4 regions of the Staphylococcus sp. SUC_1.2 genome follow, and region 1 is predicted to be linked to each of the others. Evidence: riboswitches for the same ligand, from Rfam matches in the RefSeq annotation. Region 1 holds a riboswitch; each other region holds the start of a gene.
What was found. A riboswitch is a leader RNA that binds a small molecule or an ion and turns the genes downstream of it on or off. The one in region 1 is predicted to bind S-adenosylmethionine.
Positions count from the first base shown of each region.

Region 2: another riboswitch for S-adenosylmethionine. It lies ahead of NR218_RS04375 (MetQ/NlpA family ABC transporter substrate-binding protein); the one in region 1 lies ahead of NR218_RS05540 (methionine ABC transporter ATP-binding protein).
Region 3: another riboswitch for S-adenosylmethionine. It lies ahead of NR218_RS11655 (methionine ABC transporter ATP-binding protein); the one in region 1 lies ahead of NR218_RS05540 (methionine ABC transporter ATP-binding protein).
Region 4: another riboswitch for S-adenosylmethionine. It lies ahead of metK (methionine adenosyltransferase); the one in region 1 lies ahead of NR218_RS05540 (methionine ABC transporter ATP-binding protein).

Region 1 covers NZ_JANJPM010000011.1:67,488-70,696, reverse strand. The annotation lists gene gcvH (glycine cleavage system protein GcvH) at 1-335, shown strand, start outside; gene NR218_RS05550 (toprim domain-containing protein) at 472-858, shown strand; gene NR218_RS05545 (thioredoxin family protein) at 851-1,150, shown strand; SAM riboswitch class I at 1,205-1,309, shown strand; gene NR218_RS05540 (methionine ABC transporter ATP-binding protein) at 1,394-2,419, shown strand; gene NR218_RS05535 (methionine ABC transporter permease) at 2,412-3,107, shown strand; gene NR218_RS05530 (MetQ/NlpA family ABC transporter substrate-binding protein) at 3,128-3,209, shown strand, end outside.
Region 2 covers NZ_JANJPM010000008.1:69,373-72,581, reverse strand. The annotation lists gene NR218_RS04380 (aspartate aminotransferase family protein) at 1-668, opposite strand, end outside; gene NR218_RS04375 (MetQ/NlpA family ABC transporter substrate-binding protein) at 871-1,686, opposite strand; SAM riboswitch class I at 1,795-1,901, opposite strand; gene NR218_RS04370 (hypothetical protein) at 2,049-2,474, shown strand; gene NR218_RS04365 (LPXTG cell wall anchor domain-containing protein) at 2,641-3,209, shown strand, end outside.
Region 3 covers NZ_JANJPM010000045.1:1,573-4,781, reverse strand. The annotation lists gene NR218_RS11675 (arsenate reductase family protein) at 1-29, shown strand, start outside; gene gcvH (glycine cleavage system protein GcvH) at 145-525, shown strand; gene NR218_RS11665 (toprim domain-containing protein) at 717-1,103, shown strand; gene NR218_RS11660 (thioredoxin family protein) at 1,096-1,392, shown strand; SAM riboswitch class I at 1,450-1,555, shown strand; gene NR218_RS11655 (methionine ABC transporter ATP-binding protein) at 1,640-2,665, shown strand; gene NR218_RS11650 (methionine ABC transporter permease) at 2,658-3,209, shown strand, end outside.
Region 4 covers NZ_JANJPM010000022.1:7,168-10,376, forward strand. The annotation lists gene NR218_RS08470 (hypothetical protein) at 1-225, opposite strand, end outside; gene metK (methionine adenosyltransferase) at 319-1,515, opposite strand; SAM riboswitch class I at 1,631-1,741, opposite strand; gene pckA (phosphoenolpyruvate carboxykinase (ATP)) at 1,906-3,209, shown strand, end outside.

The sequences.
Region 1 (3,209 bases):
TTAAAGTTGAAGGAAATACGGCAACAATTGGTATTACTGAATACGCGCAAGGTGAATTAGGAGACATCGTATTTGTCGAATTACCAGATGTCGATGATGAAATTAATGAAGGGGATACATTTGGTAGTGTTGAATCAGTAAAAACAGTATCTGAATTGTATGCACCTGTTTCTGGGAAAATTGTTGAAACAAACGACGAATTAGAAGATAGTCCAGAATTTGTTAATGAATCACCTTATGAAAAAGCATGGATGGTAAAAGTTGAATTAAGTGACGAAAGTCAATTAGATGAATTACTATCAGCTGAACAATACTCTGAAATGATTGGCGAATAATTTTTTAAAACTCCTTGATATTAAATCTAGGAGTTTTTTATATAATTATATTAATTATCTGTAAATTGTGTTTATATTCATCAATAACGTGAAAAAGTAAATGATTGTTTAATATCGACTTAGAAGGTGGATGAACATGGCAATTTTAAATAAAGTTATCATTGTTGAAGGTAAATCTGATAAGAAGAAAGTGCAACAAGTCATTGCTGAACCTGTAAATATTATTTGTACACATGGTACAATGAGTATCGACAAACTAGACGATATGATAGAAACGTTATATGGAAAACAGGTCTATATTCTTGCCGATTCAGATGATGAGGGCGAAAAAATTAGAAAGTGGTTTAAACGTTATTTAAGTGAAAGTGAACATATCTATGTAGATAAAACATATTGTGAAGTCGCACGTTGTCCCAAAAATTATCTTGCTCATGTATTGAGTAAATACGGATTTAACGTAAAAAAAGAGAAAAAACTTATACCTAATTTAAGTTCTGAAAGGTTAGTACTTGTGAATGAATAATTCTATTAAAATCGAAGATATCAAAGAACACTTTGATAAAGATAAACATTTAATATTTGGATATACTCCTATGTGTGGAACATGTAAGATTTCAGAGCGCATGCTAGATATTGCAAATGATATCGAACAATTACCACTTAAAAAAATTGATTTAAATTTCCATAAGTATTTTAGTGAAGAATATAAAATTATGTCTGTACCTGTACTGTTAATTATGGATAAGGATAAAGAGGTAGATAGAATCTATGCATTTCAATCTGTGCCATATTTGTTAGAAAAGTTAAAAAAATGATTGACGAATTATTAGTACAGTGATAGGATATAAATTAATTAAATAGTGCGAAAACTCTTATCGAGAGAGGTGGAGGGATGTGCCCTACGAAGCCCGGCAACCGTCTATAATAGAAATGGTGCCAATTCACATAAAGTTTAATACTTTAGAAGATGAGAGAAAGATAATTTTAAATGCTTTCTCATCTCTCTAGGTGGGGAAGCATTTTTTAATTACATAAGGAATTTAAGGGAGGCACTTAACGTGATTGAGTTAAATCAAGTTGTTAAACGCTATCACACAAAGAACAAAGATGTACTAGCAGTAGATCACGTTGACTTGAATATAGAATCAGGCTCAATTTTTGGAGTGATTGGGTTTTCTGGTGCTGGTAAAAGTACGTTAATTCGAATGTTTAATAATCTAGAAGAACCGACTTCAGGGGATATCATTATAGATGGAGACAATATTAACAAACTTTCTAAGTCAGATTTGAGAAAAAAACGACAAAAAGTAAGTATGATTTTCCAACATTTTAATTTGTTATGGTCACGTACTGTCATTAGTAATATTATGTTCCCACTAGAAATAGCTGGAGTATCTCGTGCAGAAGCAAAACAAAGAGCTTTAGAACTTGTAGAGTTGGTCGGTTTAAAAGGTCGTGAAAAAGCTTATCCTTCAGAATTATCAGGTGGTCAAAAACAAAGAGTTGGGATTGCTCGTGCATTAGCGAATGATCCGAATGTCTTATTATGTGACGAGGCTACAAGTGCGCTAGATCCACAAACAACGGATGAAATTTTAGATTTACTATTAAAAATAAAAGAAGAAAGAAATCTAACGATTGTGATTATTACACATGAAATGCAAGTGATTAGACGCATATGTGATGAAGTTGCAGTGATGGAAAATGGGCGTGTTATTGAGCAAGGTAAAGTTGATGAAGTATTTGAAAATCCTCAACATGAGGTGACAAAACGATTTGTGAAAGACGATTTAGACGACGATTTTGAAGATTCAATTAAACATCTAGAACCATTAAACAAAGACGCTTATATTGTAAGGTTGAATTTCAACGGTAATAATACCACACAACCTGTTGTATCTGATATTACGCGAACGCAGAATATTGAATTAAATATTTTGGAAGCAAATATTAAAAATACACGTACAGGTTCAGTTGGATTTTTAATTGTACACATTCCACATATTAGTGAAGATGGATTTAATACATTCGTAACTGAGTTACATAAAGAACACGTAAATGTGGAGGTGATTAAACATGGATAAATCATATGGTGATATCTTCCATGAAATGATTACTATGCCTAATGTGCAATGGCCTGAAGTTTGGCAAGCAATTTATGAAACACTTTATATGACTATAGTGTCAACCATTTTTGCTTTTATCTTTGGCTTAATCTTAGGCGTGTTGCTTTTCTTATCAGCTAAAAGTGACGCACCTGGAGCTAAGATTTTCTATACGGTAGTTTCATTTATAGTTAACTTGTTCCGTGCGATTCCATTTATTATTTTAATTTTGTTATTAATTCCGTTCACAAGTGTATTATTAGGTACAATTAGTGGACCGACGGGAGCACTTCCAGCATTAATCATTGGTGCTGCACCGTTCTACGCAAGACTAGTTGAAATCGCATTTAAAGAAATCGATAAAGGCGTTATTGAAGCAGCATGGTCTATGGGTGCAAATACTTGGACAGTCGTTCGAAAAGTATTGCTTCCAGAAGCAATGCCAGCACTTGTTTCAGGTATTACAGTAACTGCTATCGCTTTAGTTGGTTCAACTGCTATTGCCGGCGTTATTGGTGCAGGTGGTTTAGGTAACTTAGCTTACTTAACTGGTTTTACACGTAACCAAAACGACGTCATTCTAGTGTCAACCGTATTTATTTTAATTATTGTATTTATAATCCAATTCATCGGGGATTGGCTTACAAATAAAATTGATAAACGATAATAGAAAAGAGGACAGATTAAATGAAAAAACTTTTAAGTTTAGTATTAGTACTTACACTGACAGTTGTATTAGCTGCTTGTGGTAAAGGCGGAGACGAAAAAG
Region 2 (3,209 bases), on a different contig from region 1:
AATAGTCCACCATCTCCTTGAATCGTTTCTAACACAATACAAGCTACTTCCTCAGCTGGAACATATTTAGCAAACATCTCTTTCAATGGCGCTAAATATTCTTCAACAGTGTTTGATTTAGATTGTTCAAACATCCCTCTGTATTTATCTGGAAATGGAATATGATAAAAACCATTTAATAAAGGGCCATAATGTTTACGCATATTTAAACTGATAGTCGACATTGATAACGCTCCAAATGTAGAGCCATGATAAGCATTTGTAAAGCTGATAATATAGGGTCGTCCTGTATAAGCACGTGCAAATTTGATAATACCATCATTCGCATCCGAACCACTCAAACCAAATGTGACACGTTTTTCATAATCACCTGGCGCAATATCGCATAACTTTTTAGACAGTTTCACTAAAGGCTCGTGATACATATATGCGGGGGTATAATGAATAAATTTATCTACTTGCTTTTTAATCGCCTCTGTTACCTGTTTTGGTGCATGACCCACATTTTGTGAGCTTGCACTAGCTAACAAATCGATGTATTCTTTTCCATCTATATCTACTAAAGTTGCTCCATATCCATGATCAATCACTAATGGATAATATTTTATACGTCCTGAAGTAGCAAAATACTTACTATCTTCTTTTATCATATCCTCTGCTTTACTCAAATTGACTCATCCTCTCCCAAAGTATCAACAACTTATATCTAACTTTCTTTATTGACTTCAATTCTTGTGATAATAATCAATATCTTACTAATAATTGTCAGATTTGTAAATATTTTCAGAAAAATTAAAATATATTGTTTCTATCTTTTAAACAATGATAAATATAAATCATAAAAGGCCTCTAATAGAGACCTTTTATGACTTATTTGTTTTCGTATGGAATAACATCATCGCCATATTCTTTTTTAATATACGCTTTGATTTCTTTAGATTGCATAACTTTTAATAATGTTTGGAATTTTTCATCATTTTTATGACCTTCTTGAACGGCAATCGTATTCGCAAATGGTGATGATTTACCTTCCATAACAATAGCATCTTTAGATGGTTTTAAACCATTATCAAGCGCATAGTTTGAATTTATAATGACTGCAGCTCCTTCACCATTCTTATATGTTTTTGGTAAAAACTCTGCACCTTGTTGATGGTTAAATTTCAAGTGTTTTTTATTTTCAACAATATCCTCAAATTTTGCATTTTCAATTTTAACGCCTTTTTTTAATTTAATTAATCCTTCATTAACAAAGAAAGATAAAAAACGTCCTTCTTCTGCAGGATTATTAGAAACGTAAATCGTCGATCCATCTGGAATGTCTTTTAAATTTTTATATTTTTTACTATATACACCCATAGGCGTTGTAAACACTTTACCTAATTCTTCAATTTTATAACCATGACTTTTCTTTTCAGCATTCAAATATGGGACATGTTGGAAGAAGTTCGCATCAACATCGCCTTTATCTAATAATTTATTAGGCACCTTATAATCATTAACTTCTTTGACTTCTAAATCATATCCTTTTTTCTTCATTTCTTCCTTAGCTTTTTTTAACACATCACCATGAGGTGCTGGCGACGCTGCTACGGTAATTTTTTTATTATCTTCTTTCTGATTTCCACAAGCTGCTAGCGTTATCGTTACTAACAAAATACTGATCATACCTATTAATTTTTTCATATGTATTGACACCTTTTTATAAATTTTCAATTCTCATTTCCTCTTACTAGATATGTAAAGACATAAAAAAATACTTTCAACTATTAAGAGAAAGCATCGACACACTTTCTCTCATCTTCTAAAGTATGATTAACTTTATGTGAATTAGCACCATGTCATACAATGACGGTTGCTGGGTTTCGTAGGGCACATCCCTCCACCACTCTTGATAAGAGTTAATAGATTATTGAATTATTAATAACTTATCATTGATTTAAACTTTGGTCAACATGTTTTTTCAATATTCTAAAAATTTAAAAAGTGTTAAATCAAATATTTCAGGGAATATTCTTATAGTATGTATATAAGAAGGAAGGAAAATTATGATCCGTTATTTTTATCATTGTCTTAGTGCTTTAGTTATAAGTATTATCTTATTAATTACAATGACTATCATGGATGGCATAGTTCAATCGACTCATCTTACTTTATTGTTAATTAACATCGATTTCTTAATTGATCCAAGCAAAACGCCGTTATTATTAGAACTAGCCATTCATGTTTTTATAGGATGGTTAATATATTTTATTTTCTTACTTATTTATCACGTCTTTAAACCATTATATAAAATAAGTTATGTCTTATTAATGATTGTTTTTGCCTTTCTTTATCCGTCACTCGTCGTTATGGCAAAGCGTTCATTCTTTCACTTTAGCTGGAATGAATACGGTTTATGGATGATTGCTCATATTATTTTTATAATTTTAATGGCTTGTTCCATTCCATATTTTTCTAAAAAGAAGTATTAATGTCCTATATAAATCATGTGATAAATATTGATTTAATGTTTACAAATTATTTATTCTTTAAGTTAAGTTAAAGATTTATTATGTTTTTTTTTAAATCCCTGTTTCTGATCTATTCAAATGCTACACTCTAGTTGTAATTGATCATGAATGAAATGGGGTTTTCATTATGAAGAAAGTATCTTTCGTTGCATCTACACTTTTAACAAGTACAATGCTACTTACAACGACTCAATCTGTAGAAGCACATACTACTAACTTAGTGACTAAAGAAAATGCTAAACAAATTGCTACAGATGCATTATCTAATAGTGGAGGTAATCCAAACCTACAACGACTTGGTCGTACTGTTGACAAAGGCGCATACTTTGAAATTATAAGTCATAATAGATTAAATGAAGGCAGTGGAATGTATAAAGTTCATAAAAATGGCGAAGTTGAGTACAAAAATGGTAGATATAGTGACTTTAATCAACTTCAAGATACACGCATTCATGCAGAATCAGGTATCGCTAAAGCCGCTAAAACAACCTCTTCTAATCATAAACAAGTTCATTCTGTTGATTGTGCACGTGAACTCAACCGTTATTATGTAGGAACGGTTGCTTCTTCTGAGGTGCCATCATCTAAGTCACTTAAAGATACTCAAACATCACAATCTTCTGTTAAAACACTCCCAAGTACTGGAGACGTTACACAACAATACTCAACTCAACTTCTAGCCTCACTTCTATTAGT
Region 3 (3,209 bases), on a different contig from region 1:
AAGATCAATACAAAGAAATTTGGTTATAGTTTAAAATTACAAATTCTAATTATATAAATTATTGTAACTTTTTGTTTTAATAGTTGAATGAAAACTTACGGTATGGCATCATTAAATTGTAATTAATTTTAGGAGGGGATTCTCGTGGCAGTACCGAGCGAATTAAAATATTCTAAAGAACATGAATGGGTAAAAGTTGAAGGCAACACAGTAACAATTGGTATTACTGAATACGCACAAGGTGAATTAGGTGATATCGTATTCGTTGAATTACCAGAAGTTGATGACGAAATCAACGAAGGGGATACTTTTGGTAGTGTAGAATCAGTTAAAACTGTTTCTGAATTATATGCGCCAGTATCTGGTAAAGTTGTTGAATCAAATGAAGAATTAGAAGATAGTCCTGAGTTTGTTAACGAATCACCATATGAGAAAGCATGGATGGTTAAAGTTGAACTTAGCGATGAAAGCCAATTAGATGATTTATTATCAGCTGATCAATACAAAGAAATGATTGGTGAATAATTAATTTAAACTCCTTGATTGCGGTCATGGAGTTTTTATTTTGCCTATTTTTTGTAAATAATAATCAACAAATTTTAAAATTTATACTTTGTTGATATAAAATGTTAAGTAATCGTAAATAATGTTTAATCTATTAGCGTTATGTGAAAAAGTAACTGATTGTTTATTATCGACTTAGAAGGTGGATTATCATGGCAATTTTAAATAAAGTTATTATTGTTGAAGGCAAATCTGATAAGAAGAGAGTACAACAAGTCATCGCTGAACCTATAAATATTATTTGTACGCATGGTACAATGAGTATTGATAAATTAGATGACATGATTGAAACATTATATGAAAAGCAAGTCTTTGTTCTAGCAGACTCAGATGACGAAGGTGAAAAGATAAGAAAATGGTTTAAACGTCATCTTAGCGAATGTGAACATATCTATGTGGATAAAACATTTTGTGAGGTAGCTAGATGCCCAAAGAATTATCTTGCGCATGTATTGAGTAAACATGGTTTTACAGTTCGTAAAGAGAAACGTCTAATTCCTAATTTAACGACTGAAAGGTTAGTAATCATGCATGAGTAAATCTGTAGAAATAGAAGATATTTGTGAGAATTTTAATAAAGAAAAACATCTAATTTTTGGATACACACCGATGTGTGGTACTTGTAAAATGTCAGAGCGAATGCTAGATATTGCGAATGAAATACTACAATTACCCGTTAAAAAAATCGATTTGAATTACCATCCTAAATATAGTGAGCGTAACAAAATTATGTCAGTTCCTGTTCTAATAGTAATGAATAAAGATATAGAAATAGATAGAATCTATGCTTTTCAATCTGTTCCTTATTTGTTAGAAAAGTTAAAATAATTATTGACGAAATTATAGTGCAATGGTAGGATATAAATTAATTAAATAGTGCGAAAATTCTTATCAAGAGAGGTGGAGGGATGTGCCCTATGAAGCCCGGCAACCGTCTAGTTATAGAAATGGTGCCAATTCACATAAAGTTGATTACTTTAGAAGATGAGAGAAAGATGAATCAATGCTTTCTCAACTTTGCTAAAGTGAGAAAGCATTTTTTAATTACATAATGATTTTTAAGGAGGCACTAAACGTGATTGAGTTAAATCAAGTTGTAAAACGTTATCACACTAAAGATAAAGATGTACTAGCAGTTGATAACGTTAACTTAAATATAGAAACGGGCTCTATTTTCGGAGTTATCGGATTCTCTGGTGCTGGTAAAAGTACGTTAATCAGAATGTTCAATAATTTAGAAGAACCTACTTCTGGCGATATTATTATAGATGGCGATAATATTAACAAACTTTCAAAAGCAGAATTAAGAAGAAAACGACAAAAAGTAAGTATGGTATTCCAACACTTTAATTTATTATGGTCACGAACAGTACTTCGAAATATCACGTTCCCTTTAGAAATTGCAGGGTATTCTAAAACCAAAGCAAATGAAAGGGCGAAAGAATTAATTGACCTTGTTGGTTTAAATGGCAGAGAAAATGCTTATCCATCAGAATTATCAGGTGGGCAGAAACAACGTGTGGGTATTGCAAGAGCTTTGGCTAATGAACCTGACGTCCTCTTATGTGACGAAGCTACAAGCGCATTAGATCCACAAACAACAGATGAGATTTTAGACCTACTGCTAAAAATTAAAGAACGTGAAAACCTTACAATCGTGATTATCACTCATGAAATGCATGTTATCAGACGTGTTTGTGATGAAGTAGCCGTTATGGAAAGTGGACGTGTAATTGAGCAAGGTAAAGTAACGCAAGTATTTGAAAATCCACAACATGAAGTTACAAGACGATTTGTGAAAGATGATTTGGATGATGATTTTGAAGAATCAATCAAACATCTAGAACCATTAGATTCAGATGCATACATTGTTAGACTTAATTTCAATGGTGGTAATACGACTGAACCAGTTGTATCTTACATAAGTAAAACGCATAACATTGATATAAATATTCTTGAAGCAAACATAAAAAATACCCGTGGTGGTTCTGTCGGGTTCTTGGTGGTTCATATTCCACATATTGCTGAAACAGAGTTTGAGACATTTAAAGAAGATTTACATCAGCAACATGTAAATGTGGAGGTGGTTAAGCATGGATAAATCTTATGGTGATATTTTTAAAGAGATGATTACAATGCCTAACGTCCAATGGCCTGAAGTATGGCAAGCCATTTATGAAACATTATATATGACTGTAGTTTCAACTATTTTCGCATTTATTTTTGGATTGATTTTAGGAGTATTATTATTCTTATCAGCTAAGAGTAATTCTAAAGGTGCTAGAGTCTTTTATAGCATCGTTTCATTTATTGTTAACTTATTCCGAGCGATTCCATTTATCATTTTAATCTTGTTATTAATTCCATTTACAAGTGTGATCCTTGGAACAATAAGTGGTCCAACTGGTGCCTTACCAGCTCTAGTTATTGGTGCAGCACCATTCTATGCAAGATTAGTAGAAATTGCCTTCAAAGAAATAGATAAAGGTGTTATCGAAGCGGCTTGGTCAATGGGAGCTAGTACTTGGACAGTTGTCCGAAAAGTATTACTACCTGAGGCAATGCCAGCACTAGTTTCAGGTATTACTGTAACAGCAATCGCATTAGTTGGTTCTACTGCAATTGCAGGTGTAATTGGTGCAGGT
Region 4 (3,209 bases), on a different contig from region 1:
ATCTTCTTTTTGTTTAGTAACTTGCTTTTTATTTTGTATGCGTTCTTTCTCTAGGGCTTCGTCATGTGACGCTTTCATTTGCTTTTCTTTTAAGTCGTATTCTTCTTTTGTTTTCTGTTTAATATTGTTTTTACTTTTAAGTGTAACTAAGAATAATATTAAACAGATAATTGCAACTACAATTGCTACGATTAAACCAATTTCGATTGGTCCAAATGAATTCATTAAATCAACGCTCCTTTAATCTATCAGTAAATCTAATTATAATGGAAACTATCTATAATTTCGACAATTTCTTTATATTATTTAAAGCGTTTATTAAGCTTGAACAGCATCTTTTAATACATTGACTTTATCTAATTTCTCCCATGGTAACAATACATCTGTTCTACCAAAGTGACCATAAGCAGCAGTTTGTTTGTATATAGGATGCTTTAAATCTAACATTTTAATGATACCTGCTGGACGTAAATCAAAGTTAGCTCTAACAGCTTCAACAAGTTGAGCTTCAGAAACTTTGCCCGTTTTAAATGTATCAATTGAAATTGAAACTGGTTCAGCCACGCCAATAGCATAAGCAAGTTGTACTTCACATTGGTCTGCTAGTCCTGCAGCAACAATATTTTTAGCTACATATCTTGCCGCATAAGCTGCTGATCGGTCTACTTTAGTTGGGTCTTTACCACTAAAGCAACCTCCTCCATGACGTGCATAACCACCATAAGTATCAACAATGATTTTACGTCCTGTTAATCCAGCATCACCTTGAGGTCCACCGATAACAAATCTTCCAGTAGGATTGATAAAGAATTTCGTTTCATTATCAATTAATCCTTCAGGAACTGTTGGGTATATGACATGTTCTTTAATGTCACTTTGAATTTGTTCTAATTCAATGTCATCCGCATGTTGAGATGATACTACAATCGTGTCAATACGCTTAGGTTTATCTGATTCGTCGTATTCAACTGTTACTTGAACTTTACCATCCGGTCTTAAATAGTTTAAAATTCCATCTTTACGTACATCAGATAAACGTTTAGCTAATTGATGAGATAAAAAGATAGGTAAAGGCATATATGTTTCTGTTTCATTTGTAGCATATCCGAACATTAAACCTTGGTCACCGGCACCAGTAGCTTCAATCTCTTCTTCTGAAATATCATTTCTGTATTCAAGTGCTTTGTCAACACCTTGTGCAATATCAGGTGACTGCTCATCGATTGCAGTTAAAACTGCCATAGTTTGGTAATCATAGCCATATTTAGCACGAGTATAGCCAATACCTTTAATTGTTTCTCTTACAACTTTAGGGATATCTACATAGGTTGATGTAGATATTTCACCTGAAATTAGAGCCATTCCAGTTGTTACAGTAGTTTCACAAGCAACACGTGCATTGGGGTCATCTTTTAAGATTTCATCTAAAATGGCATCAGATACTTGGTCAGCAATCTTATCTGGATGTCCTTCTGTCACTGATTCTGAAGTAAATAAACGTTTATTGTAAGTCATGATTTGCTCCTTTTATAACTATATTTACGAAAATTCTCTTTTAAATGTGAGCTCAAAAATAAAAGAGCCTTCTTCACTATTCAAGACAGAGAGAAGGCTCTTAAACGTCCATTCGCTCTTATCGTTCAGACGAATATATGTCTGCAAACGGTTTGGCACCTTTCTTTTAAAAAAGAGGTTGCTGGGTTTCATTGGGTCCATGTCCCTCCACCACTCAGGATAAGAGAATCCGTTAAGAACTATACTACCTAATTCATTTATTAATGTCAATTTTGTTTTTAAATGGTTTTTGTTTTTTCCAGGTGGAATAATTACGGCATTATGTTATACTATTTTCATGTAAAGGCTTACAATATTGAATTTCTATAACACACGCTGGAGGGATTGGGTATGTCAGTAGATACATACGGCGAAACACCTAAAATTAAAAAATTATTGGAAAAAGAAAGCTCTCTTTTTCAGCTTTCAACAACTCAACTTTATTACAAAATTATGGATAATAATGAAGGAGAATTAACTGAACTTGGTGCTATCAATGCGAGCACAGGTAAATACACTGGACGTTCACCTAAAGATAAATTCATTGTTACAGAACCTTCTTATAAAGATAATATTCATTGGGGAGATATCAACCAACCTATCGATGAAGAAACTTTCTTAAATCTCTACTCTAAAGTTTTAGACTATCTTGATAAAAAAGACGAACTTTACGTTTTTAATGGTTATGCAGGTAGTGACAAAGACACACAATTGAAACTTACAGTTATCAATGAACTTGCATGGCACAACCTTTTTGCTCAAAACATGTTTATCCGCCCAGATTCTAAAGAAGAAGCTAGTAATATAAAACCTAACTTCACAATTGTTTCAGCACCTCACTTTAAAGCTGATCCTGAAGTTGATGGAACTAAATCTGAAACTTTTGTTATCATTTCATTCAAACATAAAACCATTTTAATTGGTGGTACAGAGTATGCTGGTGAGATGAAAAAAGGTATCTTCTCAGTAATGAACTATTTGCTTCCAATGCAAGATATTATGAGTATGCATTGTTCTGCGAATGTTGGAGATAAAGGAGACGTAGCCTTATTCTTCGGATTATCAGGTACAGGTAAAACAACTTTATCAGCAGCACCTGATAGAAAATTGATTGGTGATGATGAACACGGTTGGAATAAAAACGGTATTTTCAATATTGAAGGTGGTTGTTACGCAAAAGCAATCAACCTTTCTAAAGAAAAAGAACCTCAAATTTATAACGCGATTCAATACGGTACTATATTAGAGAATACTGTGGTTAACGAGCGTGGTGTTGTTGATTTCGATGATAATTCATATACTGAAAATACACGTGCTGCCTATCCAATTCATCACATTGATAATATTGTATTACCATCTAAAGCAGCACATCCTAATACAATAATTTTCTTAACTGCTGACGCATTTGGTGTACTTCCACCTATTGCTAAATTAACTAAATCTCAAGCGATGTACCATTTCTTAAGTGGTTTCACTTCTAAATTAGCTGGAACTGAGCGTGGCGTTACTGAACCAGAACCATCATTCTCAACTTGTTTTGGTGCACCTTTCTTACCACTTAATCCTAATAAATATGCAGATTTATTAGGTGAACTAATAGATAAACATGATGTTGATGTATACTTAGTTAACACTGGATGGACTGGTGGTAAATA